One region of the Cellulosimicrobium sp. 22598 genome, then DNA from elsewhere that is predicted to be linked to it. Evidence: predicted binding sites of a transcription regulator. Region 1 holds the regulator's gene; each other region holds the start of a gene.

Region 1 (10,453 bases):
TGCGACCGGACGGTGCTGGACGCGCGCGTCGCGGGCCGCGTCGAGCGGATGTGGGCGCAAGGGCTCGTCGACGAGGTCCGTCGGGTCGAGGCGCGGGGCATGGGGCGCACGGCGCGCCGCGCCGTCGGGTACGCCGAGGTGCTGTCCGCGCTCCACGGGGAGACGACGGAGGAGGCCGCGCGCGAGGCGGTCACCGCCAACACGCGCCGCCTCGCGCGCAAGCAGATGGGCTGGTTCGGGCGGGACCCTCGCGTGCACTGGCTCGACGCGCAGTCCCCGACCCGTGTCCAGGACGCCCTCGCCCTCGTCGCCGCGGCCGACGAGCACGCCGCCGCACCCGGCCGGGGCGCGGCCACGGAGGCGGACGAAGCGGACAGCGCCGCCCCGGTGCGCCGTAGTCTGGGCTCATGACGCGCACCCGCTTCACCAAGGGCCACGGGACCCGCAACGACTTCGTGCTGCTCGCGGACACGACGGGCGAGCTCGACCTCACGCCCGAGCTCGTGCGCGCGCTCGCGGACCGCCGCGGCGGGATCGGCGGCGACGGCGTCATCCGCCTCGTCCCGACGGCGCTCGTGCCGGAGTCGCGCGAGGTGCTCGCGGAGGACCCGCACGCCATCTGGTTCATGGACTACCGCAACGCCGACGGCTCCGTCGCCGAGATGTGCGGCAACGGCGTGCGCGTGTTCGCCGCGTTCGCCGAGCGGCTCGGCCTCGTGAGCTTCGCGGGCGGGACCGAGGTCCCCGTCGGGACGCGCGCGGGCGTCAAGCGCGTGCGCAAGGAGGACGACGGCTGGTTCGCGGTCGACATGGGCCCGTGGTTCCTCCCGGGCGGGCGGCCCGCGCTGCACGACGGGTACGACGCGACCGTCGTCGTCCGTGGCTGGGAGGTCCCGCGCCCCGCGCTGAGCGTCGACCTGGGCAACCCGCACACGGTCCTCGCCGTCGCGCGCGAGGACGTGCTGGCGCGCGCGGACCTCACCCAGGCGCCGGTCGTCGAGCCGCACCCGGCGCACGGCACCAACGTCGAGCTCGTGGTGCCGCTGGGCGAGACGACGGCCGACGACGGCACGCTCGTCGGGCGCGTCCGCATGCGCGTGCACGAGCGCGGCGTCGGGGAGACGCCGTCGTGCGGCACGGGTGCGTGCGCCGCGGCGCTCGCGGTCCGCGTCTGGGGCGGTCCGGACGCGCCGGACACCTGGCTCGTCGACGTCCCGGGCGGGACGGTCCGCGTCCGGGCGCTCGAGGGCGACCGCGTCGAGCTCGCCGGGCCCGCCGAGCTCGTCTACTCGGGCGAGGTCGACCTCGCGTCGTTCCTGCCGGCACCGGCCGCGCCGGCGCCCGAGCGCGCCGCCGACGGCGAGACGTCGCCCGGACCTGACGAGCCCGCCGCCGTCGAGGTGCCTGCGCCCGCGGACGGTCGCGCGCCCGAGACGGCCGGGACGGACCGCGCCTCCGCCTGACCGCCGGGCTCAGGCCGGGGCCACGACCTCCAGCACCCGGAAGCCCTTCGCGCTCGCGGCGCGCTCGACGACCGCGCCCGGCAGCAGGGGCGGCAGCGCCTCGGCGAGCCACCGCTGGAGCGAGTCCGACCCGAGGTTGCGCTGCACGACGAGGTGCGCGCTCGCGCCCGGCGCGAGGCGCGGGAGCCAGTGCAGCAGCATCGCGTGGAGGACGTCCTTGCCGACGCGGATCGGCGGGTTCGACCACAGCGCGGCGAACGCGACGTCGTCGGGCACGTCGTCGGGGACGACCGCGCGGACGTTCGACAGGCCGAGCCGCTCCGCGTTGCGCCGCACGAGATCGAGCGCGCGCTCGTTGACGTCGACGGCCCACACGGTCGCGGCCGGGGCCTCCAGGGCCATCGTCAGGGCGACCGGGCCCCAGCCGCAGCCGAGGTCGAGGACGTGCGCCGCGTCGCCGTCGGACCCGTCGTCCGCGCGGGCGGACCGGGCCGCCACGACGTCGTCGAGCGGTGGGGTGGTGCGCAGCAGGACCTGCGTGCCGAGGTCGAGGCGGCCGGGGGAGAAGACGCCGGACGCGACCTCGACCTCGACGTCCCGGCCCGCGAGCCGCACGGAGATCGTGCGGCGCTCGGCGGCGGACGCCGGCTTCGCGGTGAAGTAGTGGTCCTGCGTGCCGTCGTGCGCGGGGTCGACGGCGGGGTCCTGGTCCTCGGTCACGTCGGCCGATCCTACGCGGGCGGGCGCGCGGACGAGGGCGGCCGGGCGCGTCCGCGCGGCCTCACCCGCTTATCCGCTGGCCCCGGGACGATTTCCCGTGCCACGCTTGTTGTGCCAACCGGGCGCACGCGCGCCCCTCCCCGACGAAAGGCGGCACATGAGCGCTACCCCGGCTAACACACCGGCGAACCCCACCCCGGCTCAGGACGAGCCGACCGGCGCGACGCGGGACATCGCGAGCGACGTCGTGGCGCGGGTGCTCGCTCGGGCCGGGACGGCGCGCGCCGAGGGCGGCACGGTCCACGCACGGCACGACGGCGAGCAGCTCGAGCTCGAGGAGCGCAGCGCGCTGCGCCGCGTGGTCGGTCTGTCGACCGAGCTCGAGGACGTCACCGAGGTCGAGTACCGGCAGCTGCGCCTCGAGAAGGTCGTGCTCGTCGGGCTGTGGAGCCCCGGCTCCGACCCGCGCGAGGACGGTGCGCCCACGTCCGCGGAGGAGGCCGAGATCTCGCTGCGCGAGCTCGCGGCCCTCGCCGAGACGGCGGGCTCCCAGGTGCTCGACGGCGTCATCCAGCGCCGCGCGAAGCCCGACCCCGGCACGTACCTCGGCTCCGGCAAGGCCGCGGAGCTCGCGGACGTCGTGGCGGCCAGCGGCGCGGACACCGTCGTGATCGACGGCGAGCTCGCGCCCTCCCAGCGGCGCGCGCTCGAGGACATCGTCAAGGTCAAGGTGATCGACCGGACCGCCCTGATCCTCGACATCTTCGCCCAGCACGCCAAGTCCCGGGAGGGCAAGGCGCAGGTCGAGCTAGCCCAGCTCGAGTACCTCCTCCCGCGCCTGCGCGGGTGGGGCGAGTCGATGTCCCGGCAGGCCGGTGGCCAGGTCGGCGGGGCGGGCGCGGGCATGGGCTCGCGTGGTCCGGGTGAGACGAAGATCGAGCTGGACCGCCGCCGCATCCGCAACCGCATGGCCAAGCTGCGCCGGGAGATCCAGGCGATGGCCCCGGGCCGCGAGACCAAGCGCGCGTCGCGCAAGCGGCACGCGATCCCGTCCGTCGCGATCGCGGGCTACACGAACGCGGGCAAGTCGAGCCTGCTCAACGCCATCACGGGTGCGGGCGTGCTCGTCGAGAACGCCCTGTTCGCGACGCTCGACCCCACGGTGCGCCGCACGCGCACCGAGGACGGTCGCGTGTACACGCTCGCCGACACCGTCGGGTTCGTGCGTGCCCTGCCGCACCAGCTCGTCGAGGCGTTCCGGTCGACGCTCGAGGAGGTCGGCGACGCCGACCTGCTGCTCCACGTCGTGGACGCCTCGCACCCCGACCCCGAGGGGCAGATCGCCGCGGTGCGCCACGTCCTGGCCGACATCCCGGGCGTGGAGGACGTGCCCGAGGTGATCGTGCTCAACAAGGCGGACGTCGCGGACCCCGAGACGATCGCGCGGATCCGGCTGCGCGAGCGGCGCACGGTGGTGGTCTCGGCGCACACGGGCGAGGGGATCGAGCACCTGCGCGAGCTCATCGCGCACGAGCTCCCGCGCCCGGACGTGGAGATCGACGTCGTCGTGCCCTACCACCGCGGCGACCTCGTGCACCGCGTGCACACCGAGGGCGAGATCGACCACGAGGAGCACACGCCCGAGGGCACGCTCCTGCGCGGACGCGTCGCCCAGGCGCTCGCGACCGAGCTCGTCGGAGCCTCGGCCCAGGGCTGAGCGGCCCGCGCCGGACCCCGGCTCGACGCTCTCCGCGACCCCGTGCGGCACCCGCCGCACGGGGTCGCGGCGTGTCCGCCACCGTCGTCCACAGGGCCGCCGCCCCGTGGGCGACCGACCGTAGACTCGGCAGGTGCCCCCCTCCACGCGACCCGCCCCCGACCGCGTCGACGCCGGAGGGCCGCGGACCCCGGCCGGCACCGCGGGAGGCGACGTGCCCGACGTCGACGCGCTGCTCGACGTCGCCGTCACGCGGCTGGGCGGCGCGCGGCGCGACGGCCAGCACGCGATGGCGCGCGCGGTCACCGACGCGATCGAGGGGTCGGAGCACCTCGTGGTGCAGGCGGGGACGGGCACGGGCAAGTCGCTCGGGTACCTCGTGCCGGCCGTGCGGCACGCGGTGGCGACCGACGAGCGGGTGATCGTCTCGACGGCGACCCTCGCGCTGCAGCGCCAGGTCATCACGCGCGACCTCCCGCTGGTGGCCGACGCCGTGGCGGACCGCCTCCCGCGCCCCGTCACCATCGCGCTCCTCAAGGGCTGGCACAACTACCTGTGCGTCCACAAGATCGCGGGCGGGTACCCGGCCGACGAACCGACGCTGTTCGACCTGCCGGGCGAGTCCGCGGGCGCCGCCGACCACCCCGCCGCGCGCGGCGGGACCAGCGCCGCGGCGCTCGGCGAGCAGGTCGTGCGCCTGCGCGAGTGGGCCGAGGAGACGTCGACCGGGGACCGGGACGACCTCGTGCCCGGCGTGAGCGACAAGGCGTGGCGGCAGGTCTCGGTCACCGCCCTCGAGTGCCTGGGCCAGCGGTGCCCTCTGCTCGCGGAGTGCTTCCCCGAGAAGGCGCGCGCGACGGCCCGCGAGGCCGACGTCGTCGTGACCAACCACGCGATGCTCGGCATCGCCGCGATGGGGTCGCCCGGGGTGCTGCCCGAGCACGACGTGCTCGTCGTCGACGAGGCGCACGAGCTCGCCGACCGCGTGACGGCGGCCGCGACGGTCGACCTGTCGGTACCGGCGATCGAGAGCGCGGCACGCCTCGCGCGGCGGCACGGCGGCGTGACCACGGACGCGCTCGACGCGGCGTCGGCGGCGTTCGGGACGGTCGTCGGGTCGCTGCCCGCCGAGCGGTTCCCCGACGGCCTGCCCGACGGCGCGCGCTCGGCGGTCGCCGCGGTGCGCGACGCCGCGCGGGAGGTCCTCTCGACGCTCAAGCCCGAGACCGGGGTGACCAAGCCGGCCCAGCCCGACTCCGGGCTGAAGATGGCGCAGTCGACGATGCTGCAGCTCTTCGAGGTCGCCGAGCGCATGGCCGCGGACCCGACCGGGCACGACGTGCTCTGGTGCTCGCGCCCCGGCGAGGGCGGCTGGTCGGCCGACCGGTTCGGGGAGGGCGCGAGCCGCCTGCACGCCGCCCCCCTGGGCGTCGCGGGCCTCATCCGTACGCACCTGCTCGCCGAGCGGACCGGGGTGTTCACGTCCGCGACGCTCGCGCTCGGCGGCAGCTTCGACGCCGTCGCGCGCACCTTCGGGCTCGGGGGCGGTGGCGAGGGCGGCGACGCCGACGGACCACGGTGGCGCGGCCTCGACGTCGGCAGCCCGTTCGACTACGCGCGGCAGGGCATCCTCTACGTCGCCAAGGCCCTCCCGACGCCGGGCCGTGAGGCCTCCACGGAGCACCAGCTCGACGAGATCGCGGCCCTCGTCGAGGCCGCGGGCGGGCGCACGCTCGGCCTGTTCTCGTCGCGCCGTGCGGCGGTCGCCGCGGCGGAGGCGATGCGCGAGCGGCTCGACGTGCCGATCCTGTGCCAGGGCGACGACCAGCTCCCGACGCTCGTGCGCGAGTTCGCCGACGACCCGGCCACCTGCCTGTTCGGCACGCTGTCGCTCTGGCAGGGCGTCGACGTGCCCGGGCCGTCGTGCCAGCTCGTGCTCATCGACCGGATCCCGTTCCCCCGTCCGGACGACCCGGTGAAGTCGGCCCGGGCGCGGGCGGTCGAGGCGGCGGGCGGCAACGGCTTCATGCAGGTCTCCGCGACGCACGCCGCCCTCCTGCTCGCGCAGGGCGCCGGCCGGCTCGTCCGGTCCACCACGGATCGAGGCGTGGTCGCGGTCCTCGACCCGCGTCTCGTGACCGCGCGCTACGGCACGTTCCTCACGCGGTCCATGCCGGGGTTCTGGCAGACGACCGACCGCGACGTCGCCACCGGTGCGCTCCGGCGCCTCGCCGCCCTAGGCTGAGTCCTTTCCGCGGTCTTCACGATTCCAGCGACTTCACGGAGGCGACATGACGACGAGCACGTCCCCGCAGGGCACGGGCGACGCGAGCACGGGTGGGCCCGGAGGGGGAGCGCGGACGACCAAGCTGGCGATCGTCGGCGCGGGTGCGGTCGGGTCGACCCTGGCGTACGCGGCCCTCATGCGCGGGGCCGCGCGCACCGTGGCGCTCCTGGACGTGAACCGGGCGAAGGTCGACGCGGAGGTGGCGGACCTCCAGCACGGCATCCAGTTCATGCCGATGGCCCGGGTCGAGGGGTCGGACGACGTCGCGGTGTGCGCGGGGGCCGACGTGGTCGTCGTGACGGCCGGGGCGAAGCAGAAGCCGGGCCAGACGCGGCTCGACCTCGCCGAGGGCACGATCGGCCTCATGCGGACGATCCTGCCGGGTCTCGTGGAGGTCGCCCCGGACGCGGTCTACGTCATGGTGACCAACCCCGTCGACATCGTCACCTACGCGGCGCTCAAGTTCTCCGGGCTGCCGCCGTCGCAGCTCTTCGGCAGCGGGACCGTCCTCGACTCCTCGCGGCTGCGCTTCCTCGTGGCCCAGCACTGCGGCGTCGCGGTGCAGAACGTCCACGCGTACATCGCCGGCGAGCACGGCGACAGCGAGATCCCGCTGTGGAGCTCGGCGACCATCGGCGGCGTCCCGCTCCTCGAGTGGCCGGGCCTGGGCGGTCGCGGTCCGCTCACGGCGGACGTGCGCGACGACATCGCGCGCGAGGTCGTGCAGTCGGCCTACCGGATCATCGAGGGCAAGGGGGCGACGAACTACGCCGTGGGGCTCGCGGGCACGCGCATCATCGAGGCCGTGCTCGACGACGAGCACCGCATCCTGCCCGTCTCGACGCTGCTCGACGGCGCGTACGGGCTCGACGACGTGTGCCTCTCGCTGCCGACGCTCGTCGACCGGCGCGGCGCCACCGAGCGGGTCGAGGTCCCGCTGTCCGACGCGGAGCTCGCCGGGCTGCGCTCGTCCGCCGAGTCGCTGCACGCCGTCGCCCGGCGCTTCGGTCTCTGACCGACCGGTTCGCCGGCGGGTCCGGAACGGCGTGAGAGCCGGGTGGTCGACGACCACCCGGCTCTCGGCGCTTCCGCCCTCGAGGTACCGGCGCCCGCCTCGTCCGCCCCGCGAGGGACCGCTCGGGAGGGTGCGGCGACGGACGGTCCGTGCGGCTCAGAGGCTGCGCAGCACGGAGACGACGCGGCCGAGGACCTGGGCGTCGTCGCCAGGGATCGGGTCGTACGCGGCGTTGTGCGGCATGAGCCAGACGCGACCGTCCGCGCGGCGCAGGGACTTCACCGTGGCCTCGCCGTCGATCATCGCCGCGACGATCTCGCCGTTCTCCGCGACGGGCTGGCGGCGGACGACGACCCAGTCGCCGTCGCAGATCGCGGCGTCGACCATCGAGTCGCCCTGCACCCGCAGGAGGAAGAGCTCGCCCTCGCCGACGAGCTGGCGAGGCAGCGGGAAGACGTCCTCGACGACCTGCTCCGCGAGGATCGGGCCGCCGGCGGCGATGCGGCCGACGACCGGGACGTAGGACGGAGCCGGGTGCGCCTCGTCGTACGCGGGCTCGGGCGCGGAGCCCGCTGCCGTGAGCGGGGTGGCGCGGCGCGCGTCGTCCGGCTGGACGACCTCGATCGCGCGGGGGCGGTTCGGGTCGCGACGCAGGAAGCCCTTGCGCTCGAGAGTCGTGAGCTGGTGCTTCACCGACGACGGGCTCGTCAGGCCCACGGCCTCGCCGATCTCTCGCATGCTCGGCGGGTAGCCGCGCTGCTCGACGCACGCGCGGATGGTCTCGAGCACGAGGCGCTGGCGCGGCGTGAGCCCGTCACCCCCCGCCGACCCGTCCGGGAGCTCCCGCACCTCGGCGAGCCCCCGTGCCCTGTCCGTGCCTCGTCCCGCCATGGTCGCTCCGCCTTCGTCCGTCGCGGCCGCCGACGCCTCCCGGGCGTGCGGCCTCCCCTCCCCGGGGCGTGCGCTCCGGGACCTCGGTCGCCCCTCCGGGTCCGAGCGGACATGTCCGGCGAACCGACCTGACCCCAGGCTAGGGGAGGTTGCGACACGAATCAAACACCTGTTCGAGCATGTCTCGACTCTGTCGGTCGTTCGTGATAGACCTTCGTACAGGTGTTCTACGTACACGTGTTCGACCGACCCGGTCGGCGCGGAGGCGAAGGGCTCGCGGCGTCCGATCGACCGGGGAAGGCGATCGGGCCCGCGGGCCGGGACGGAGCAGGCATGGATGCGATGGCGATCTCGACGGTCGGGCCCCTCGGCCCTGCGGGCGGGGCGACGGGGCGTGCGGAGGAGCGGCCGCTGCGGCTCACGCGCCGGGGCCGCGTGGTCCTCGTGCTCCTGGCCGCCGCGGTCCTGCTGCTGGCCGCGCGGGTGGGCGTCGCCGTCGCGAGCGGCCCGGGCGAGCCCGTGGAGGTCCGGGTGCACGTCGTGAGCTCGGGGGAGACGCTGTGGGAGCTCGCGCAGGGGGTGGCGGCGCCGGGAGAGGACCTGCGCGACGTCGTGAGCGGGCTCGCCGAGCTCAACGGGCTCTCGTCCTCGGGCCTCCAGGCCGGCCAGAAGATCCTCCTCCCGGCGTCCGCCTGAGGCCGGCTGGGCGCCCTCGGTGCGGACGCGAGAGCGCGCTGTGACGCAGGACACGGGCGAAACCGGTCCCCGTGCGGTGCGCAGGGGTTGCGGCATCATTTAGGTCGCCCTAAGTTAGTGTCACCTCACAACGCCGGCTGGGGGGCTGGGCGGACGAGGTGAGGAGCGCGCGGTCCACCGCGACTCCTGTGCACGTCGCCGCGCGTGAGGCGAGTCACGCGCGAGATGGGGACGGGGGCGTCCCGACGGGGGCGGTCGACCACGGCCGCCCCCGTTCTGCCGTCCACGAGCCCCGGTGCAGCCGTCTGCGCGCCGACGACGCGGCGGGCGCGAGCGGCCGGCGTCGGAGGCGTGTTGCACGGTCCCGCCGCGACGGCATACGTTCGTCGCGCCGACCTGTCGGCGCGAACCCCGCGGAGGAGCCCGCCATGCACTGCCCGTTCTGCCGCCACGCGGACTCCCGCGTCGTCGACTCGCGCACCTCGGACGACGGCGCGTCGATCCGTCGGCGCCGCCAGTGCCCCGAGTGCAACCGCCGCTTCACGACGATCGAGACCGCGAGCCTGTCCGTGGTCAAGCGCTCCGGCGTCACGGAGCCCTTCTCGCGCGAGAAGATCGTCAACGGCGTGCGCAAGGCCTGCCAGGGGCGACCCGTCAACGAGGACGACCTCGCGGTGCTCGCGCAGCGCGTCGAGGAGACCATCCGGGCGAGCGGCAGCGCCGAGCTCGACGCGTACGAGATCGGGCTCGCGATCCTCGGGCCGCTGCGCGAGCTCGACGAGGTCGCCTACCTGCGCTTCGCGAGCGTCTACCAGGCGTTCGACTCGCTCGAGGACTTCGAGAGCGCGATCACGTCGCTGCGCGTCGAGCGCGAGGAGCGCGAGACGGCCGCGGCCCGGGCCGAGGAGGGCTCGAGCGGCACCGCTCCGGGGGCGGACGTTCGCGGGGAGGTCGCACCGCACGCCTGAGGCCGCACGCGCGAGGGCACGTCGCGGCCCCGGCAGGGGTCCCGCGTCGTCGGCGCGCGTCCGGCGGGCCTACAGGTCGCTGGACCGCGACGCCCAGATGTTGATGCCGGTGTCCGCGGGCAGCGCGTCGACGGCAGCGAGCTCCTCGGCGGAGAGCGCCGGCGCGTCGAGCGCGGCGAGGTTCTCGTCGAGCTGCCGGGTCGAGCTCGCGCCGAGCAGCACGGACGTGACGCGCTCGTCCCGCATCGCCCAGAGGATCGCCGTCGTGGCGAGGCTGCGCCCGTGGGCGCGGGCGAGGTCGTCGAGCCGGCGGACGTGGTCGAGGTTCGCCTCCGAGAGGAACGCCGGTCGGAGCGGCCCCCCGCGCGCCGCGCGCGAGTCGTCCGGAACCCCGCGCAGGTACCGGTCGGTGAGCATCCCCTGGGCGAGCGGCGAGAAGGCGACGACCCCGAGCCCCGCGGCGCCCGCGACGTCGAGCACGGACGCGCCCGCGGGGTCGTGCGGGTCGGGCTCCTCGACCCACCGGTTGAGCATCGAGTACGACACCTGCGTCACGACGAGGTCGACGCCCACCTGCTCCGCGACCCGGAGCGCCTCCCGGGTGCGACGCGCCGAGTAGGACGAGATGCCCGCGTACCGCGCGCGACCCGAACGGACCGCGGTGGCGAGCGCACCGACCGTCTCCTCGAGCGGCGT
Region 2 (10,453 bases), on a different contig from region 1:
CCACGCGCTGCACAAGAACGAGGTGCCGTTCATCAACGGCGGTGAGCACATCACCGCCGTCCCGGAGATCTCGACGGCGCTGTCGCTCGGGTTCATCGTCGTCGTGCTCACGATCACCACGGTCGCGAGCCTCGCCAAGGACCGCGCCGACCGTCGGCGCTCCGTCGAGAGCTCGGAGGGCTCACGCTGATGGTTCACGAGCTTCCCGTCTGGTTCGAGTGGGCGTCGCTCTCGGCGCTCGCGGTGCTGCTCCTCGTCGACCTGTTCGTCGTGGGGCGCCGCCCGCACGTCCCCTCGATGCGCGAGAGCGCGCTGTGGGTCGGCTTCTACGTCGCGCTCGCCCTCGTCTTCGGGGCGATCGTGGGCGCGGTCGGCGGGGCGGCACCGGCCGGGGAGTTCTACGCGGGCTGGCTCACGGAGTACAGCCTCTCCGTGGACAACCTCTTCGTGTTCGTCATCATCATGGCGAGGTTCGCGGTCCCGCGGGACCAGCAGCAGCGCGTGCTGATGGTCGGCATCATCGTCGCGCTCGTCCTGCGCGGGGCGTTCATCCTCGCGGGTGCGGCGATCATCGCCCAGTTCGTGTGGGTGTTCTACCTGTTCGGCGCGTTCCTCATCTACACGGCCGTCAAGCTCGTGGCCGGCGGGGACGAGCCCGAGGAGTACCACGAGAACCGCGCCGTCCGGGCCCTGCGGCGGGTCCTGCCGCTGGGCACGCAGTACGACGGCGGCCGGCTGCGCACGGTCGAGGACGGCAAGCGGGTCTTCACGCCGCTGGTCATCGTGTTCCTCGCGATCGGCAGCACCGACCTGCTCTTCGCGTTCGACTCGATCCCCGCGATCTTCGGGCTCACCCAGGACCCGTTCATCGTCTTCACGACGAACGTCTTCGCGCTGATGGGCCTGCGCCAGCTCTACTTCCTCCTGGGCGGCCTGCTCGAGCGCCTCGTCTACCTGCCGATCGGTCTGGCGGTGATCCTCGGGTTCATCGGCGTGAAGCTGATCCTCGAGGCGCTGCACGAGAACACGCTGCCGTTCATCAACGGCGGGGAGCACCTCGACGCCGTCCCGACGGTCCCGATCTGGCTGTCGCTGGTCGTGATCATCGGCGCGCTCGCCGTCACGACGGTCGCGAGCCTCCTGCGCACGCGGGCGCTGCACGCCCAGGACGACTCCGAGGTGGCCGCGACGCGCGGCGCTGCCGCCGTCGTGGAGGACGCGGTCCAGGAGCCCGAGGGGGAGTCGGTGGACGGGGGCGCGCCGGTCGGCGAGACACCGCCGTGGGGCACGGGCCCGCAGGACGGCACCGGGCGATAGCGCGTGCCCGACGAGCCGCGGAGCGAGACGGTGCCGGCCCGGACCGACGGGTCCCGCGGTGCCCGCCTGGCCCGGCACGCGGCGGTCAGCACGGCGCTGTCGCTGCACAGCGACCGCCGGCTCCGCGAGCTCGTGGACGCCGCCCCGCGGGTCGGTGCGGGCATCGGTGGCGAGACGTCGTCGCTCGACGTCGACGGCATACCGGTGTTCGTCAAGCGGGTGCGCCTGAGCGACCTCGAGCGCCGGGCGGACAACGTCCGCTCCACGGCGAACCTGTTCGACCTCCCCACCTTCTGCCACTACGGGGTCGGCACCATCGGCGCCCCGGGCTTCGGTGCCTGGCGGGAGCTGGCCGTGCACGTCATGACGACGGGCTGGGTGATCGTCGGGGAGCACGAGGGCTTTCCCCTGATGCACCACTGGCGAGTGCTGCCCGACGGGGGCCGGCCCCTGCCCGACGAGCTGGCCGACGTCGAGCGCGCCGTCGAGTACTGGGGCGGCGGCACGGCGGTGCGCCGCCGGATCGAGGCCCTGCGGGACTCCTCGGCGAGCATCGTGCTGTTCCTGGAACACGTCCCGCAGACGCTGCACGACTGGCTCGGCGTCCAGGTCGGGGCCGGCGGCGAGACCGCCGAGCGGGCCTGTGCGCTCGTGGAGGACGGGCTGCGCGACGGGATCGCGTTCATGAGGTCACGTGGCCTGCTGCACTTCGACGCGCACTTCGAGAACGTCCTGACCGACGGCGAGCGGCTCTACTTCGCCGACTTCGGCCTCGCCATCTCCTCGGGTTTCGACCTCTCGCCCGAGGAGGTCGACTTCGTCGCCGCGCACCAGGACTACGACGACTGCTACGGCGTCACGCACCTGGTGAGCTGGCTGGCCGTCGCCCTGTTCGGGTGCGGGCCCGAGGAACGCCGTGCGCTGGTGCGCTCCTGGGCTCAGGGCAGCCCGCCGACCGACGTCCCGGCGGGGGTCGCCGCGACGCTGGTGCGACACGCCCCGGTCGCGGCGGTGGTGGGGGACTTCTACCGCGCGTTCCAGCGGGAGAGCCGTGCGACGCCGTACCCCTGGGAGGCGGTCGACCGGCTCGGTCGCGCCGACCGCGGGCCCGGCCGGGCCGGCGCTCGGTAGACCGACCCCGAAGACGGCTCGCCGTCACGCAGGCGGGATCGCTCCGGGCGGGCCGTGCCTCGTCAGGCGCGGTCGGCCCAGTCGCCGATGACCGGGGCCCACGGGCGCACCGTGCGTTCGGCGACGAGGCCGGCGCGTCCGAACGGGTCCTCGTCGAGGACCGCGGCGACGGCGTCGGGCGTCTCTCCGTCGAGGACGAGCAGCGCCCCGGCGGGAGCACCCTCGTGCGCGGGCAGCGGGCCGGACGCCAGGAGCGTGCCCCGGGCGTAGAGGTCGCCCAGGAAGGCGCGGTGCTCCGGACGCAGGGCGTCGAGCTCGGGGGCGCGGTCGGCGTAGACGTAGGTGACGGCGTGGATCGGCATGCCGTGAGTGAACCAGACCCGCCCGACGGCGCGCGGTCGGGGTCCGCGCCTCGGTCGTCACCGCGGTGGCGACCCGGGCTGGTCAGCCCTCCGCTACCAGCCGCGCTCGCGCCACTCGTCGAGGTGCGGTCGCTCGGCGCCGAGGGTCGTGTCTGCGCCGTGGCCGGGGTAGACCCACGTCGCGTCGTCGTACCGGTCGAAGACGCGCTCCGTGACGTCCGCGAGGAGCCGCTCGAAGCGCGCGGGGTCGTGCCCCGTGCTCCCGACCCCGCCCGGGAACAGCGAGTCGCCCGTGAACAGGTGCACCCGGCCCGCGACGGCCTCCGGCGCGCGCACCTCGGCGGGCTCGCGATAGGCGAGCGCGACCGAACCCGGCATGTGGCCCCGCAGCGCGACGACCTCGAGCACGACGTCCCCGGCGCGGACGAGGTCCCCGTGGCGGAGGCGCCGCACCACGTGCACGTCGGCGGCCTCCGCGACGGCGTCGGCGTCGGGACCACCGACGGCCGTCGTCGCCCCCGTGACGGCGACGATCGACGCGAGGGCGCGCAGGTGGTCCGGGTGGCGGTGCGTCGTGACGACGACGTCGAGGCGCGCGGTCGGCGACCCCTCGCGGACGAGCGCGAGGACGTCGTCGGGCGCGTCGGCCGCGTCGATCAGGACCTGGGCGCCCGTGCGCCGGCACGTGAGGAGGTAGACGTCGTTCGCGAGCGGCCCGACGGCGAGCTTGCGGATCTCGATCTCGTCGAGACGGCGCACGTCGGCGGGCCCGCCCACCACGACCTGTCCCGTGTACGTCATGCGGTCAGTCTGCCTCGCCCGCCGGGCGCGGGCGGGACACGGCGAGCGTTCGTCGGAGGACGCGCGAAGGTGACGTCGAACACCTGTGCGAATGTGGGTGGTCGGTCGTACGATGCTGCGGTGAGCAATCGCCTCGTCATCTCCGGTGCCCGCGAGCACAACCTCCGCAACGTCGACCTCGACCTCCCGCGGGACAAGCTCATCGTCTTCACGGGGCTCTCCGGCTCGGGCAAGTCCTCGCTCGCGTTCGACACCATCTTCGCGGAGGGGCAGCGCCGCTACGTCGAGTCGCTGTCCGCGTACGCGCGCCAGTTCCTCGGGCAGATGGACAAGCCCGACGTCGACTTCATCGAGGGCCTGTCGCCCGCGGTGTCGATCGACCAGAAGTCCACGAACCGCAACCCGCGCTCGACCGTCGGCACGATCACCGAGGTCTACGACTACCTCCGCCTGCTCTTCTCGCGCGCCGGGACGCAGCACTGCCCCGTGTGCGGCGAGCGCGTGACCGCGCAGACCCCGCAGCAGATCGTGGACCGGCTCCTCGAGCTGCCGGAGGGCACGCGGTACCAGGTGCTCGCGCCGGTGGTGCGCGGGCGCAAGGGCGAGTACTCCGAGCTCTTCAAGGAGCTCCAGACCAAGGGCTTCGCGCGCGCCCGCGTCGACGGCGAGGTACGCACGCTCACCGACGTCCCGGCGCTCGAGAAGAAGCTCAAGCACGACATCGAGGTCGTCGTCGACCGCCTCGTGGCACGCGAGGGCGTGCAGCGCCGGCTCACCGACTCGGTCGAGACCGCGCTCGGGCTCGCGGGCGGGCTCGTCGTCGTCGAGCTCGTCGACGCCGACGCGGACGACCCGGCGCGCGAGCGCCGCTTCTCCGAGAAGCGCGCGTGCCCCAACGACCACGAGCTCGCGCTGGACGAGATCGAGCCGCGCACGTTCTCCTTCAACGCGCCCTACGGCGCGTGCCCCGAGTGCACGGGCATCGGCTTCCGCCTCGAGGTCGACCCCGACCTCGTGGTGCCGGACGTCGAGAAGTCGCTGAGCGAGGGCGCGGTCGCGCCGTGGGCGCAGATCTCCTCGGAGTACTTCGAGCGGGTGCTCACGGCGCTCGCGGACGACCTCGGGTTCTCCATGGACACGCCGTGGCGGGCGCTGCCCGAGCGCGCGAAGAAGGCGGTCCTGCACGGGCAGAACCACCAGGTCCACGTCCGGTACAAGAACCGCTGGGGCCGCGAGCGGCAGTACTCGACCGGGTTCGAGGGCGTCATCACGTTCCTCGAGCGCCGGCACACCGAGACCGAGTCGGACTGGTCCAAGGAGAAGTACGAGGCCTTCATGCGCGAGGTCCCGTGCCCGGTGTGCCGGGGTGCGCGCCTCAAGCCCGAGGTCCTCGCCGTCAAGGTCGGCGGCAAGTCGATCTGGGACGTGTGCCGTCTCCCGCTGCGCGAGGCCGCGGTGTTCCTCGGCTCGCTCGAGCTCGGCGCGCGCGAGCGCGCCATCGCGACGGAGGTCCTCAAGGAGATCGACGCGCGCCTCGGGTTCCTGCTCGACGTCGGCCTCGACTACCTCTCGCTCGAGCGACCGGCCGCGACGCTCTCCGGCGGCGAGGCGCAGCGCATCCGGCTCGCGACGCAGATCGGCTCGGGCCTGGTCGGCGTCCTCTACGTCCTCGACGAGCCGAGCATCGGCCTGCACCAGCGCGACAACCGCCGGCTCATCGAGACGCTCACGCGCCTGCGCGACCTCGGGAACACGCTCATCGTCGTCGAGCACGACGAGGACACCATCCGCACCGCGGACTGGGTCGTCGACATCGGCCCGGGCGCGGGCGAGCACGGCGGACGCGTCGTGCACTCGGGCGACTACGCGGGTCTGCTGGAGGCGCCGGAGTCGGTCACGGGCGCCTACCTCGCGGGCCGTCGCAGCATCCCGCTCCCGGCCGAGCGTCGCCCGACCGACCCGGGCCGTCAGGTCACGGTCGTGGGCGCGCGCGAGCACAACCTCACGGGCATCGACGTGAGCTTCCCGCTCGGGACGCTCACCGCCGTGACGGGGGTGTCGGGGTCGGGCAAGTCGACGCTCGTGAACTCGATCCTCTACACGGTCCTCGCCAACGAGCTCAACGGCGCGCGTCAGGTCGCGGGCCGGCACACGCGCGTCACGGGCCTGGACCACCTCGACAAGGTCGTGCACGTGGACCAGGGGCCGATCGGGCGCACGCCGCGGTCGAACCCGGCGACGTACACGGGGGTGTGGGACCACGTGCGCAAGCTGTTCGCGGAGACCACCGAGGCCAAGGTGCGCGGGTACACGCCGGGCCGCTTCTCGTTCAACGTCAAGGGCGGCCGCTGCGAGGCGTGCTCGGGCGACGGCACGCTGAAGATCGAGATGAACTTCCTCCCGGACGTCTACGTGCCGTGCGAGGTCTGCCACGGCGCGCGCTACAACCGCGAGACGCTCGAGGTGCACTTCAAGGGCAAGACGGTGGCCGACGTCCTCGACATGCCGATCGAGGAGGCGTCGGAGTTCTTCGCGGCCGTCCCGGCGATCTCGCGGCACCTCAAGACGCTCGTCGAGGTCGGCCTCGGGTACGTCCGCCTCGGGCAGCCCGCCCCGACGCTCTCGGGTGGCGAGGCGCAGCGCGTGAAGCTCGCGAGCGAGCTTCAGAAGCGCTCGACCGGGCGCACGATCTACGTGCTCGACGAGCCGACGACGGGCCTGCACTTCGAGGACATCCGCAAGCTGCTCGGCGTGCTGCAGTCGCTCGTCGACAAGGGCAACAGCGTCCTCGTCATCGAGCACAACCTCGACGTCATCAAGAGCGCCGACTGGGTCGTCGACATGGGCCCGGAGGGTGGTTCGGGGGGCGGCAAGGTCGTGGCGCAGGGCACGCCCGAGCAGGTCGCGCGCGTCGAGGCGAGCCACACCGGCCGCTTCCTCGCGGAGATCCTCGACCAGCACGACCCCGTGCCGGTCGGTGCGCCGACGAAGCCCGGTGCGGCGCCGGCGCCCGCCGCGAAGGGAGCCAAGGGTCGTTCGGCCAAGACCCGCCGGGCGACCGACGAGGGCACGACCCGCCCGCGCCGCAAGGCGTCCGCGGCCTAGCCGAGAGCCGACGCGGTGCGCCGGCGTGCTGCCCTGGCGTGACCCCGCGGCGACGCGTCCTCGACGCGCCGCCGCGGGTGTCGAGGGCCGCGGGCGGGCCGCTCAGGCGGCGGCCCGGCGCGGAGGCGCCGGCTCGACGAGCACGCGGAAGTTCACCGAGCGTGCGATGAAGCAGTGGTCGTGCGCGCGCTGGTGGAGGGCGGCCAGCGACTCCTCGTCGGTCCCCGGGCCGTCATCGACCACGACGCGGGGGTGCAGCGTGACGTCCGTGAACTGCCCCTCGCCTCCGGACTCGACGCGCATCGTGCCGGTGACGTCGTCCACGTACTCCCGCACGACGACGCCCGCCGCCGCGGCGAGGTGGAGGAACCACAGCATGTGGCACTGCGAGAGGCTCACGACGAACAGCTCCTCGGGGCTGTAGCGCGTCGGGTCGCCCCGGAACGCCGGGTCCGCGGACCCGGGCAGCGGCGGCCTCCCCTCGAGCAGGACGTCGTGGTCCCGGCCGTAGGCCGTGTAGGAGGCGGTGCCCCTGTCGCCCGCACCCGTCCAGCGGACCGTCGCGGCGTACCCGTGCTGTGCGCTCATGGCCGCCACCCTAGCGGGCGGTGGTGCAGGTCACACCACGTCTTCGCCGGGCCGCCGCGGCCCGCGCACGTCCCCTGCCACCGCGCCGTCGGTGGCCTGACCTAGGCTGGAGAACATGGCTGATCCCGCGACGTACCGCCCGGCGCCGGGGGAGATCCCCACCTCGCCAGGCGTCTACCGGTTCCGCGACGACCACGGGCGCGTGATCTACGTCGGCAAGGCCAAGAACCTGCGCGCGCGCCTGTCGAACTACTTCCAGGACGTCGCGAACCTGCACCACCGCACCCAGACGATGGTGACGACCGCGGCGTCCGTCGAGTGGACCGTCGTGGGCACCGAGGTCGAGGCTCTCGCGCTCGAGTACTCCTGGATCAAGGAGTTCGACCCGCGGTTCAACGTCAAGTACCGCGACGACAAGTCCTACCCGTACCTCGCGGTGACGATGGGGGAGGAGTTCCCCCGCGCCCAGGTCATGCGCGGCGCGAAGCGACCCGGCACCCGGTACTTCGGCCCCTACGGGCACGCGTGGGCGATCCGCGAGACGCTCGACCTCCTGCTGCGCGTCTTCCCGGTGCGCACCTGCTCGGCGGGCGTGTTCAAGCGAGCCCACCAGACGGGCCGCCCGTGCCTCCTGGGGTACATCGACAAGTGCTCGGCCCCGTGCGTCGGGCGCATCACGCCCGAGGACCACCGGGCGCTCGCCGAGGACTTCTGCGACTTCATGGCGGGTGACACGCAGCGCTTCGTGCGGCGACTCGAGCGCAAGATGAACGAGGCCGCCGCCGCGATGGAGTACGAGGCCGCGGCGCGCCTGCGCGACGACATCGTCGCGCTCCAGCGCGCGACCGAGAAGAACGCGGTGGTGCTCGGCGACGGCACCGACGCGGACGTGTTCGCGCTCGTCGGCGACGAGCTCGAGGCGGCCGTCCAGGTGTTCCACGTGCGCGGCGGGCGGATCCGCGGCCAGCGCGGCTGGATCGTCGAGAAGGTCGAGGACGTGACCGACGCGGAGCTGGTCGAGCACCTGCTCCAGCAGGTCTACGGCGCGGCCGAGGAGGCCGCGGCGGCCGACCCGGGGACCGGCCAGGGCCGGGCCGGCGTGCGCGACGTCGTCCCGCGCGAGGTGCTCGTCCCCGTCCTGCCGCCGGACACCGCGCAGGTCACGACGTGGCTCTCCGGCCTGCGGGGCGCGCGCGTCGACGTGCGCGTGCCGCAGCGTGGCGACAAGAAGGAGCTCGCCGCGACCGTGCGGGCGAACGCGGAGCACGCGCTCGCCCTGCACCGCACGCGCCGCGCGGGCGACCTCACGACGCGCAGCCAGGCGCTGCGCGAGATCCAGGAGGCGCTCGACCTCGACACCGCCCCGCTGCGGATCGAGTGCTACGACGTCTCCCACAACCAGGGCACCTACCAGGTCGCGTCGATGGTCGTGTTCGAGGACGGGCTCGCGCGCAAGAGCGAGTACCGGCACTTCACCGTGCGCGGGCCCGACGGCGACGGGGCCGCGGACGACACCGCGGCGATGTACGAGGTCATCACGCGCCGGTTCAAGCGCTACCTGTCCGACCGCTCGCGCTCGGGCGAGGTCGAGCTGGACCTCGAGGCCGACGACGTCGCGACCGGGTCCGACGCCGCGGGCCGCCGCGCGGAGCGGGCCGCGGAGGCCGCGGGGTACGTGCCGCGCAGCGGCGAGGTCGACGCCGACGCCCCCGTGGACCGGCGGGCCCGGTTCGCCTACCCGCCGAACCTCGTCGTGGTCGACGGCGGCCCGCCGCAGGTGGCGGCCGCCGCGCGGGCGCTGGCCGACCTCGGGATCGACGACGTCGCGCTCTGCGGCCTTGCCAAGCGGCTCGAGGAGGTGTGGGTCCCGGGGGACGACTACCCCGTGATCCTCCAGCGCTCGTCGGAGGGCCTCTACCTGCTGCAGCGCGTGCGTGACGAGGCGCACCGGTTCGCCATCGCCCAGCACCGGAGGCAGCGCAGCAAGGGCATGACGGCGTCCGCGCTCGACGACGTCCCCGGCCTCGGGCCGGCGCGGCGCACCGCGCTCCTCAAGCACTTCGGCTCGCTCAAGCGCCTCCGGGCGGCGAGCGTCGAGGAGATCGCGACGGTGCGGGGCATGGGCGAGCGCACGGCGCGTGCCGTCGTCGCCGCCCTGGGCGGAGCCGCCGAGCCGTCCCCGGGCGCGGCCCCGGCGGAGCGGGCGCCCGCCGAGGGCGACGTGCGCCCGGACCCCGTGCAGGACGGCGTGGAGGACGGTGTGGAGGACGGCGCGCGGGACACTCCGGTGGGCGACGGGGCCGCGGCCCGGGCGTGAGCGGCTGGCATGCTGGTGCCATGACCTCGGAGCCGACCCCGGACCTCAGCCCGCAGGGGCCGCCCGCCCGCGTGCCGGAGCCCTCGCCGACCACCGTCCCGAGCGGGATCCCCGCGATCGAGGCGGCGACCCACCCCCCGGAGGCGCGCGAGGCCGAGGTGCTGATCATCACCGGCATGTCGGGCGCGGGCCGCACACGGGCGGCCGCCGTGCTCGAGGACCTCGACTGGTACGTCGTCGACAACCTGCCGCCGCGCATGATCGTCCCGCTCGTGGACCTCATGACCCGGTCGGGCTCGACGCTCGAGCGCATCGCGGCGGTCGTCGACGTGCGCGGGCGCGAGTTCTTCACCGACCTCGTCGAGGTGCTCGACCACCTCCGCCAGAGCGGGGTGTTCTACCGCATCCTGTTCCTCGACGCGTCCGACGAGGTGCTCGTGCGCCGGTACGAGCAGGTCCGGCGACCGCACCCGCTGCAGGGGGAGGGGCGCATCCTCGACGGCCTCGCCGAGGAGCGACGCCTGCTCGCGAGCCTCGAGGAGCGGTCCGACGTCGTCATCGACACGTCCGAGCTCACCGTGCACGACCTCGCGCGCGAGGTGCGGGCCGCCGTCGCCGACGGCACCCCCGAGACGCTGCGCATCAACGTCGTCTCGTTCGGGTTCAAGTACGGGCTGCCGCTCGACGCGGACCACGTGGTCGACGTGCGGTTCCTCGCGAACCCGTACTGGATCACCGAGCTGCGCCACCTCACCGGGCGCGACGCCCCGGTGCGCGACTACGTGCTCGGGCGTCCCGGCGCGCTCGAGTTCGTCGACCGGTACGTGAGCGC
Region 3 (10,453 bases), on a different contig from region 1:
TGGGCGTTGACCGCCCACGGCACTGCGACGGTCTGGTCCGGGACCCCGAGCTCGTCCGCGTAGGCCTGAGCCCCCTCGTTGTCGACAGCCTCGGCGGCCGCGGTACCGCTGAGGTCCTTCAGCAGGCCCGAGGTCGCGATGTCGTTCAGGTTGGACACGTTCAGGCCGATGACGTCCGGCACGTCGCCCTTGGCCAGCCGCGACTGCAGCACGGTCAGAGCATCGGGCACCGACGTCTGGGTCACCGTGATGCCCTCGTGGGTGGCCTCGAACTCCTCGATGAGCCGGTCCACCACCTCGATCGACTCGCTCTTCGACTGGAAGAACTCGACCTCCACCTTTCCGCCCCCGGCCCCCGAGTCCCCGCCCGAGCAGGCTGCCAGCAGCAGAGCCGTCACCGCTGCACCCGCCGTCACCGCCGCGTGCGTCCTACGTGGTGCCATCGCATTTCTCCCTTGAGCGTGTGGCCCCCGACGCAACCGCGCGCCGGGACACGTCACGCAATCGTTTACGTGACGCTGCGCCGGACGCTAGAGGGGCGAAGAAGCGCCACGCAAACGTTTACGAAACGACACCACGGGAGACGGCCCTATCGATCGACGCCGTGTCGTCGGCATCGTCGCGCCAGGCGGGGGACGTGGGTTGTCCGAGGGCGCGTCCGCACAGGTCGGCACGTCGCCCGCGGTCATGGCGCACCGCTCAGGCGCCGGTTCGGCATCGACCTCGACGCGGTAGCACGGGCGGCGGTTCGCACCTGGTGCTCGACGAAGAATCGGTCGAACTGGCCCGCATCTCGACGAGTCGACAGACGACGAGGTTGCTACATCTGCATGTCGGCGAAGCGCTGGTAGTGACCTTGGAACGCAACGGTGATCGTGTCGGTCGGGCCGTTTCGGTGCTTGGCGACGATCAGGTCGGCCTCGCCCGCACGCGGCGACTCCTTCTCGTAGGCGTCCTCGCGGTGGAGCAGGATCACGACGTCGGCGTCCTGCTCGATGCTGTTGTGCGTGGCGATGCCGTTGGCGACGAAGTTGTGCTCGTCGAGGACGGTGGCGTCGTAGACCTGCTTCTCCCCCATGGGTTCGATCGAGACGACCTCGTCCCACAGGAGGTCGTTGACCGCCATGATCTCGAGCTCCTCGCTCTCGAGCACCGCTGCGATCTTGCCGAGGCGATGCCGTGACGGCGAGTTCTTCCACAGCGCGCTGCCGCAGAACTGTGTCCCGATCGCTTCGGCGAACTCACGGTGCGTCATGCCGCGCTCGACGAGGATGTCGCGGACGTCGTCCCAGACCCGACGCGGAACGGTGTCGACGTTCGTGTTGGCCCTGGTCTCGCGGATGATCGTCAGCAGCTTCTCGGCGATATCGCCTCGGTCTCCGTGCACGCCGATCTCCTGGAGGAAGCGGCGCTGGTCGTCCACCCCGCTCACGTCCAGCGTGTACCCAGGACGGTACGACCCCTTGGGCGTCGCCGTGCGCACGCGCGTCGAGATGCCGAAGCGCAGCAGGAGGCGTGACAGCCCGTCGACGATCTCGCGCGACGTCGAGGCGTAGTAGATCCGCCCGCTGCGCCCGTTCTTGTTGATCGTCACCGAGCCGTCCGTGGCCCAGATGTGCTTGATGAAGAGCGCGATCTGGCGCTTCGGCAGGTGGAAGACGCTCGTCGGGATGAACTTCTCGTGGCTGCGTGCGCCGAACAGCCCCATGTCGTCGAGCCACTCGGCGATCGGGTTCCGGCGACCCCTGGCGAGCCGGTAGGGCGCGGGGAGGCGCAGGGTCGTGACTCGGGCCGCGGCGTAGTCGTCGCGGATCGGGGTGATCCCGAAGGCACCTGCCGCCTCGGAGACGGTGGCGAGGTTCCGCTCGTCGATGGAGGCGTAGCGGATCGGCTGTCGCTTCACGAACGATCCGTCGCCCAGGAGGTGCGCGAGCATGACGACCTTGCGGTCGTCCCACTCGAGGTTCCGTTCCGGGCCGGGGACGTGGCGCGGCACGCCGATGCGCGACCCCACTTCTAGGTCGCCGAGCGCGGTCCAGCCGTCGTAGGTGAGGAACGGGTGGTTCGCCGTCGCCTCGATCTCCTTGCCCGACGCCAGTCGCATCCGGAACACGGGCTTCACGCCCGTGGGGAACACGTGCGTCAGGTGGCGGCGGACGTACTGGAGCCGGTCGTTGAGCGCCCACACCGGGACGTCCTTGGCGTTGAGCGCGAAGAGCTCGCCCAGGCTCGTCTCTGCGCCGGTGTCGGCGCGCAGGATCTTCGTGTCCTCGGTGAGGCAGCCCGACTCACGCAGGTCGCTCATCTGCGGCTTCTTGTCGCCGCGCTGCTCCGGACCACGGTTCAGCTGCGAGATCGCGATGACAGGGACCTCGAGCTCCTTCGCGAGGAGCTTGAGCGCACGGGAGAATTCCGAGACCTCCTGCTGGCGCGACTCGACGCGCTTGCCCGAGCTCATGAGCTGGAGGTAGTCGATCACGACGAGCTTGAGGTCGTGGCGCTGCTTGAGGCGGCGGCACTTCGCCCGGATCTCCATGAGCGACATGTTCGGCGAGTCGTCGATGAACAGCGGCGCCTCAGCGACCTTGCCCATCGTCGACGCGAGCTTCTGCCAGTCCTGCTCGTCCATCTTCCCGGACCGCATCCGCGTCAGCGGCACGCGCGCCTCGGCGGCGAGAAGACGCATGGTGATCTCGTTGCGGCTCATCTCCAGGGAGAAGATGACGGACGCCATCTGGTGGTGCACCGCGGCGTGAGTCGCGACGTTGATACCGAGCACGGAGTTGTGCGTCGGCACCATCGATCGTCCTGCCAGATACAGGTGCGAGGGATGGTCGACCTCGACGCAACGCACCGGCACCGACTCGACCCGGCGGACGTCGACGACGAACCGTGACGTGAGCCGCGCGGTGCCCTGACGGCGGCGCTCCTTGTGGACGAGACGCTTGCGCTCCAGCCGAAACACGTCGTCCTCGGTCGTGAAGGTGATCGTGTACGCCGTCGACGACGCCTCGGTCCGCCCCTTCACGGTCTTCGTCGACCAACCCGTGCGATACCCGAGCGACAGGATGAGCTCACGCGTCTCGCGCGCGAGCCGCTCGTTCGTCAGGCTGATCTGGACGCTGCCCTGCGGCATGACGGTGCCGTCGGTGTCGAGCAGACCCGCCAGAAGGTCCCGACGCTGTGCCTCGCTCGCGCGCAGGTACGCCGCCGGGATGTGGTCGGTCCCCGGCACACCGAGCGCGAGCAGGTCGTCCGCGTCCGGCCGCGCGACGTAGCCCAGCCCCTCGAGCCGCATCTCGATCTCGGGGTCGGCGGACGTGAGCTCGGCACGTCGGGAGCTGCCGTCGCCCAGCCACACCCCGAGTGCGTACGGGTGGATCGGGAGGTCCGCGTCGGGCAGGTCGAGCGGCGCCGCGGTGACGATGGAATGGTTCGCGCGCTTGTCGGCAGTCGCCGTCCGGAGCGTGGCGGCGAGCTCCTCGGTCGTCCGCACAGACGAGTCCGGCGTCTGGCCGGATCGCACCGCGCTTCGCTGGGCGCGGGTCGAGGTCACCCACTGATGCTGGGCGTCCGCGACGATCACCGTGCCGTCGTCGAGCTCGACCTCATAGCACGGGCGGTCGACCATGACCTCGGTCGCGGCGACGACCCGCGTGGGCGTCCCGTCCGCGGAGAGGATCAGGTCACCGACGGCGACGTCACCCATCGTCGTCCAGCCCGACGGCGTCGGGAGCGGCGTGTCCAGCGCGAGGGCCTTGCCGATGGCAGGTCGCGCCGCGACGACGATCATCTGACCGGGGTGCAGGCCGTTGGTGAGGCGGTCGAAGTCGGAGTAGCCGGTCGGGACGCCGGTCATGCCCTCGCCGCGGCCCTGCGCGGCCTCGATCTCGTCGAACGTGGGGCCGAGGATCTCCGAGAGCGGGAGGTAGTCCTCGGTGGTCCGACGCTCCGTGACGGCGTAGACCTCGGCCTGGGCGTTGTTGACGATCTCGTCGACGTCGCCGCCGTCGGTCGCGTAGCCGAGCTGCACGATGCGCGTGCCGGCCTCGACGAGGCGCCGGAGCACGGCGCGCTCGCGCACGATGCGCGCGTAGTACCCGGCGTTCGCGGCGGTCGGGACGCCGGCCATCAGGTCGTGGATGTACGGGGCTCCGCCGATGCGCTGGAGCTCGCCGCGCTTGGTCAGCTCGGCGACGACGGTGATGGCGTCGGCGGGCTCGCCGCGGCCGTAGAGGTCGATGATCGCCTCGTAGACGACCTCGTGCGCGGGGCGATAGAAGTCGGAGCCACGGATCTGCTCGATGACGTCGGCGATGGCGTCCTTGGACAGCAGCATGCCGCCGAGCACGCTCATCTCCGCCGCGACGTCCTGGGGAGGCGTCCGGTCGAAACCTGACGGCCCCGGTCCCCCGTAGCTCTCCTCGAGCTCCTCGATCGACATGCGCCCCTCGCTCCCCCGAGCCCGTCACGACCCACCGAGGGACCGCGCGACCGGGACAAACCTTCGTCGTACACGTGTTCTACAGCGGGCCACCCACACGACTGTCCCGGTGGCCGCGCCTCCCGCCTCCGACAAGCACGACCCCGCGACACTAGATCGCTGGTCGACACCCCGCAAACGGCCCTGTGCACGCCCGGTGGACAGGGACCCCCGAACCTGTGGACACAGTCCCCGTCGCTGTGCACACCCGGTGGATAACCGTGTGGACAACGTCACGATCTCCCTGTGTACATCAGCGCGAGCCGCCTCTGACCAGCCTCGTCACTACCCTCAGGGGTGTGGAAGAAAGAAAGTCGGACGACACGCCGACGACACGCCGGACACCGCCCGGCCACGTCGGCGACACCCGGACGCCACCCGACCCGGCGACGTCGTCCACAGGACGCCGCACCCGTTCCCGGCTCGACCGCGAGATCCTCGCGCTCGCCGTCCCGGCCCTCGGCGCGCTCGTCGCGGAGCCGCTCTTCGTCCTCGTCGACAGCGCCGTCGTCGGCCACCTCGGCACGGCTCAGCTCGCCGGGCTCTCCCTCGCCTCGACGCTCCTGGTCACGCTCGTCGGGCTGTGCGTCTTCCTCGCCTACGCGACCACGGCGGCCGTCGCCCGTCGCATCGGCGCCGGGCACACGCGCGAGGCGCTCCAGTCGGGCGTCGACGGCCTGTGGCTCGCCGTCGGGCTCGGCGTGCTCCTCGCCGCCGCCCTGTGGGCGACCGCGCCCTGGGCGGTCGGAGCGATGGGCGGGACGGGCGACGTCGCCGAGCACGCCGTCGTCTACCTGCGCTGGTCCGCGCTCGGCCTCCCGGGGATGCTCCTCGTCCTCGCCTCCACAGGCGTGCTGCGCGGCATGCAGGACACGCGGACGCCCCTGTGGGTCGCCGCGGGTGGTGCCACCTTCAACGCGGTCCTCAACGTCGTCCTCGTCTACGGCGCAGGTCTCGGGATCGCCGGCTCGGGCATCGGGACGGCCGTCGCGCAGCTCAGCATGGGCGCGGTGCTCGTCGTCGTGGTCGTGCGCGGTGCCCGGCGCCACGGCGCGTCCCTGCGCCCCGCGGCCGGCGGCATCTGGTCCAACGCGCGCGCCGGGGTGCCGCTCTTCGTCCGTACCCTCTCGCTGCGCCTCGCCATCCTCCTCACCGTCTTCGTGGCGACCGGGCTCGGCGAGGTGACGCTCGCGGGCTACCAGGTCGTGAACTCCGTCTGGGGTCTGGCGGCGTTCGCCCTCGACGCGCTCGCCATCGCCGCCCAGGCGCTCGTCGGCCACGGGCTCGGCGCCGACGACGTCCCGCGCGTCCGGGCCGTCCTGCGCCGCACCCTGCAGTGGGGGGTCGCGGCAGGCGCCGCCCTCGGGATCGTCATGGCCGCGGGCGGCTGGTGGTTCGCGCTGCTCTTCACGTCGGACCCGGACGTGCGCGCCGCGGTCGCCGTCGGCATGGCCGTGTGCGGGCTGCTCCTGCCCATGGCGGGCTGGGTGTTCGTCCTCGACGGCGTCCTCATCGGCGCCGGGGACGGCCGGTTCCTCGCCTGGGCGGGCATGCTCACGCTGGTGGTCTACGCGCCGTTCGCGCTCGCCGTCCGGCAGTGGGCGCCCGACGGCGCAGCGGGGCTCGCGTGGTTGTGGCTCGCCTTCGCGGGGGTCTTCATGGCGGCTCGCGCCGTGACCACGGGCCTTCGCGCCCGGGGCACTGCCTGGATGGTCACCGGCACGGCCTGAACAGCACGGAGGCCCGGCCCCTCCGAGGAGGGACCGGGCCTTCGAGGACTGCTCAGCAGCAGATCAGGCAGCGACGACCTTCACCGCGAGGGTCGCGGAGACCTCCGGGTGGAGGCGGACGGAGACGGTGTAGTCACCCGTCGCCTTGATCGGCTGACCGATCTCGATCTTGCGCTTGTCGACCGACGGGCCCTCGGCAGCGGCGACCGCGGACGCGATGTCCGCCGTCGTCACGGCACCGAAGAGACGACCGGCGGCGCCGGCCTTCGCGGGCACGACGACCGGCTTCGACTGCAGCGAGTCGCGGATCGCCTTCGCGTCGTCGAGCGACGCGATCTCGCGGGCCTTGCGCGCCTTGCGGATCGCAGTCACCTGCGACTCGGCGCCCTTGGACCACGGCGTGGCGAGCTTGCGCGGGACGAGGAAGTTACGGGCGTACCCGTCCTTCACCTCGACGACGTCGCCGGGCTCACCGAGACCGGTGACCTCGTGGGTCAGGATCAGCTTGGCCATGAGTTCTCTCCCTTCCCGCTCAGCGAGCCGTCGACGTGTACGGCAGCAGCGCCATCTCGCGCGCGTTCTTCACCGCACGGGCGATCTGGCGCTGCTCCTGGACGGAGACGCCGGTCACGCGACGCGCGCGGATCTTGCCGCGGTCGGAGATGAACTTGCGCAGCAGCGCGGTGTCCTTGTAGTCGACCGACTCGATCTTGGCCGACTTCAGCGGGTTGGACTTCTTCTTGGGCTTGCGCACCACAGGCTTCGCCATGGTGTTGCTCCTCTACAAGGTGCGATCCCCGCGCGCGGTCCGCGCCGGCGAGCGGTGCGGCACCCGCGGGGACGGGTGTGTGTTCTGGGAGTGGCGGGCGATCAGAACGGGGGCTCGTCGGAGAACGAACCACCGGACGACGCGGGGCCGGCCGTGGCCCACGGGTCGTCGCTCTGCTGCTGACCGCCGCCGGAGCTGAATCCGCCGCCGGAGGCGCCGCCGGAGTTGGCGCCACCTCCGTAGCCGCCACCGCCGCCGAAGCCGCCGCCACCGCCACCCGAGCGCTGGGCGCGGGTGACCTTCGCGGAGGCGTAGCGCAGGGAGGGACCGATCTCGTCCACCTGCAGCTCGACGACGGTGCGCTTCTCCCCCTCGCGGGTCTCGTACGAGCGCTGGACGAGGCGGCCCTGCACGATGACGCGCATGCCCTTCGTCAGCGACTCCGCGACGTTCTCCGCGGCCTCGCGCCAGATCGAGCAGCGCATGAACAGGGTGTCCCCGTCCTTCCACTCGTTCGACTGGCGGTCGAAGGTCCGCGGCGTCGACGCCACCGTGAAGTTGGCCACCGCCGCACCCGAGGGGGTGAAACGCAGCTCCGGGTCTCCCGTGAGGTTCCCGATCACCGTGATGACGGTGTCACCTGCCATGGCCAGCTCCTTCGTGTGTCGTCTGTGTCGTCGACGGCGCCGCGCGCCTCGCTCGTAACGTTCTCGCGTCGCTCATCCCATCACGCGGCGCCCACACGCGCTACGGCGTGGAGCATCCCGTGCGGGACGGTCGGACGGGGGACGCGGGGAGGGTCAGCGAGCGTCCGTGCGCAGGATCTTGGTCCGCAGGACGACCTCGTTGAGGCCGAGCTGACGGTCCAGCTCCTTGGCGGTGTCGGACGTCGACGTGAAGTCGACGACCGCGTAGATGCCCTCGGACTTCTTGTTGATGTCGTACGCGAGGCGGCGACGACCCCAGATGTCCACCTTGTCGACGGAGCCGCCGTCGGCCTTGATGACCGACAGGTACTTGTCGAGCGACGGGGCGACGGTGCGCTCCTCGATCTCGGGGTCGAGGATGATCATCAGTTCGTACTGACGCATGCGGATAACCCACCTCCTCTGGTCTTCGCGGTCACGGTCTCTCCGTGACAGGAGGGTTCATGCATTCGTGCTGCTGCCGTCCGACGTGCGGACGGCAGCTCCCCAGGGTACCCGCTCGGCGCGGGCCCCTGGAAATCTGCGGAACGGCCGAGGTCAGGGGTTTCCGTTCCCGCCGCCGCCACCGTTCCCGCCACCGCCCGGGGGCCCCGTCTCGGTCGGGGACGGATCCGGGTTCTCCGGGTCTGGCGGGTCGGTCGGCTGCTGCCCGGGATCGGTGCCCTTCGAGACCACGAGCGCGATCGTCGACCCGGGCGGCACCTCGCTCATCGACGACTGGCTGATGACGAAGCCACGCGGCTGCTGGTCGGAGAACTCCTCGGTGATCCGCACCTTGAGCCCTGCCGCCTCGAGCTGCGCGCGCGCGGCCCGGCTCTCCATGCCGACGACGCTGGGCACGGTGACGTTCTCCGGCTGCTCCGGCTCGACCGGCTCCTCCGGCTGCGTGTCCTCGGTCGGGGTCTCCGTCGGGGTCTCGGTGGGCGTCTCCGTCGGCTGCGGCTTGGGCGGCGTGTACGCCGGGAACTCGCCGGCAGGCAGGTTCGCCACCGCCGTCTGCATGTACGAGGTCCAGGCCTCGACCGGCCACGAACCACCCGTGATCTCGTCCCCGACCCACTTGCCGAACGGGGTGATCTGCTCCTGCTCGCCGTCCGGGCCGGACTGGTAGAGACCGACGACCGTCGCGAGACCAGGGGTGAATCCCGCGAACCAGGCCGACTTGTTGTCGGTCGAGGTTCCGGTCTTGCCGGCGGCCGGGCGGCCGATGGCCTGCGCCGGCTTGCCCGACCCCTTCTCGACGACCTGGGACAGGGCGTACGTCGCCGCAGCCATGACGTCGGGAGCGAACTCCTGCTCGCGCTTGTCGGCGCCCGGTGCCTGGTACACCAGGTTGCCCCGGGAGTCGGTCACGGAAGCCACGATGTGCGGCGTCGACCGCATGCCCTGCGCGGCGATGGTCGCGTAGGCGTTCGTCAGCTCGAGCGGCGTCACCGTCGCGTCACCGAGCACGTTCGCCAGGTTCGACCCGACGTCGGCCTTGATGCCCAGACGTGCCGCGACGTCCGCGGTCTTCTCCGGCCCGACCTCGAGGTTGAGCTCCGCGTAGGCGGTGTTCACCGACTGCGCGGTCGCCTCGGTGAGGTCGATGTTTCCCCAGTCGTGGTCGCTGAAGTTGCGGACCTTCCAGTCGCTGCCGTTGTCCGCGCCAGGGAACGTCTTGGGCGAGTCGCCGTCGAACCGCTCGTCGAGCGTGTGGCCGTTCTCGAGCCCGGCGATGAGCGTGAACGGCTTGAAGGTCGAGCCGCCCTGAGCCGCGCCGCGGGTCGCGTTGTTGTACTCGTTCTGGACGAAGTCCGGGCCCCCGTAGAGCGCCCGGATCGAACCGTCGTTCGGATCGATCGACACGAGCGCCGCCCGGATGTTCTCGGAGACGGGGTTCTCGTCCCCCCGACCCTCGCGCGGGAGCGAGTCGGCCGTCGCGACGGCCGCGTCCTGCATGCCCTTGTCGATCGTCGTCACCACGGTGTACCCGCCGGTGGAGAGGCTGTCGAAGTCGATCGGGTTGTCGCTCCCGGCGAGCTCCTCCTCCACCATGCGCAGGAGGTAGCCCGTCGACCCCGCATACCGCTGCGACTTCGTGTACTCGACCGGCTCGGGGAAGCCCGCGGCGAGGGCCTCGTCGTACTGGGCCTTGTCGATGTGCCCGTCCTCGTACATGAAGCCGAGCGTCCGGTCCCAGCGGTACGCGGCCTGGTCGTGGTTGTTGATCGGGTCCCAGTTGGTGGGGTTCGGGACGATGCCGGCGATCATGGCGGACTGCGACACGGTGAGACCCGCGGCGTCCACCCCGTAGAACTTCTGCGCGGCGGCCTGGATGCCGTACGCCCCGCGGCCGAAGTAGATCGTGTTGAGGTAGTTGCCGAGGATGTCTTCCTTCTTCTGCTGCTGCGTGATCTTCAGCGCGAGGATGGCCTCGCGGGCCTTGCCCGCGTAGTCCGTGACGGTGTCGGTGTAGTAGCGCTCGACGTACTGCTGGGTGAGCGTCGAGGCGCCCTGGCGGTCGCCGCCCTTGAAGTTGTTGTAGAACGCGCGAGCGATGCCCCGGAAGTCCACGCCCGAGTTCGTCCAGAACGTTCGGTCCTCCGACGCGACGACCGCGTCGCCCACGTACTTCGGAAGCGTGGCGTAGTCGACGATCTCGCGGTTCTCGACGGCGTACTTCCCCATCTCGGTCCCGTCGCCCCAGTACACCGTGGACGTCTGCGCCTCGACGCTCGGCAGCTTCGTCGGCACCTCGGTCGTGAACCACGCCGCGACGAGC

The links. The regulator LexA, encoded in region 1, represses DNA repair genes until DNA is damaged. The targets are predictions, from matches to a motif close to TCGAACANNTGTTCGA.
Region 2: a site for LexA is predicted at 3,687-3,702, ahead of uvrA (excinuclease ABC subunit UvrA). Genes of this name have one in related genera too.
Region 3: a site for LexA is predicted at 4,511-4,526, ahead of ACTJIY_RS09650 (replicative DNA helicase). Genes of this name have one in related genera too.

The regions. Positions count from the first base shown of each region.
Region 1 is NZ_JBQEMZ010000006.1:91,316-101,768, reverse strand. Features, by position in the region: gene miaA (tRNA (adenosine(37)-N6)-dimethylallyltransferase MiaA) at 1-411, shown strand, start outside; gene dapF (diaminopimelate epimerase) at 408-1,463, shown strand; gene ACTJIY_RS08345 (class I SAM-dependent methyltransferase) at 1,473-2,183, opposite strand; gene hflX (GTPase HflX) at 2,341-3,900, shown strand; gene ACTJIY_RS08335 (ATP-dependent DNA helicase) at 4,034-6,145, shown strand; gene ACTJIY_RS08330 (L-lactate dehydrogenase) at 6,192-7,202, shown strand; gene lexA (transcriptional repressor LexA) at 7,359-8,093, opposite strand; gene ACTJIY_RS08320 (LysM peptidoglycan-binding domain-containing protein) at 8,427-8,789, shown strand; gene nrdR (transcriptional regulator NrdR) at 9,218-9,757, shown strand; gene ACTJIY_RS08310 (aldo/keto reductase) at 9,827-10,453, opposite strand, start outside.
Region 2 is NZ_JBQEMZ010000001.1:182,273-192,725, forward strand. Features, by position in the region: gene ACTJIY_RS00775 (TerC family protein) at 1-190, shown strand, start outside; gene ACTJIY_RS00780 (TerC family protein) at 190-1,317, shown strand; gene ACTJIY_RS00785 (protein kinase family protein) at 1,321-2,448, shown strand; gene ACTJIY_RS00790 (YciI family protein) at 2,511-2,810, opposite strand; gene ACTJIY_RS00795 (MBL fold metallo-hydrolase) at 2,904-3,611, opposite strand; gene uvrA (excinuclease ABC subunit UvrA) at 3,732-6,716, shown strand; gene ACTJIY_RS00805 (OsmC family protein) at 6,819-7,304, opposite strand; gene uvrC (excinuclease ABC subunit UvrC) at 7,420-9,621, shown strand; gene rapZ (RNase adapter RapZ) at 9,642-10,453, shown strand, end outside.
Region 3 is NZ_JBQEMZ010000007.1:128,535-138,987, reverse strand. Features, by position in the region: gene ACTJIY_RS09655 (ABC transporter substrate-binding protein) at 1-443, opposite strand, end outside; gene ACTJIY_RS09650 (replicative DNA helicase) at 821-4,444, opposite strand; gene ACTJIY_RS09645 (MATE family efflux transporter) at 4,918-6,213, shown strand; gene rplI (50S ribosomal protein L9) at 6,277-6,726, opposite strand; gene rpsR (30S ribosomal protein S18) at 6,746-6,982, opposite strand; gene ACTJIY_RS09630 (single-stranded DNA-binding protein) at 7,084-7,629, opposite strand; gene rpsF (30S ribosomal protein S6) at 7,783-8,073, opposite strand; gene ACTJIY_RS09620 (penicillin-binding protein) at 8,227-10,453, opposite strand, start outside.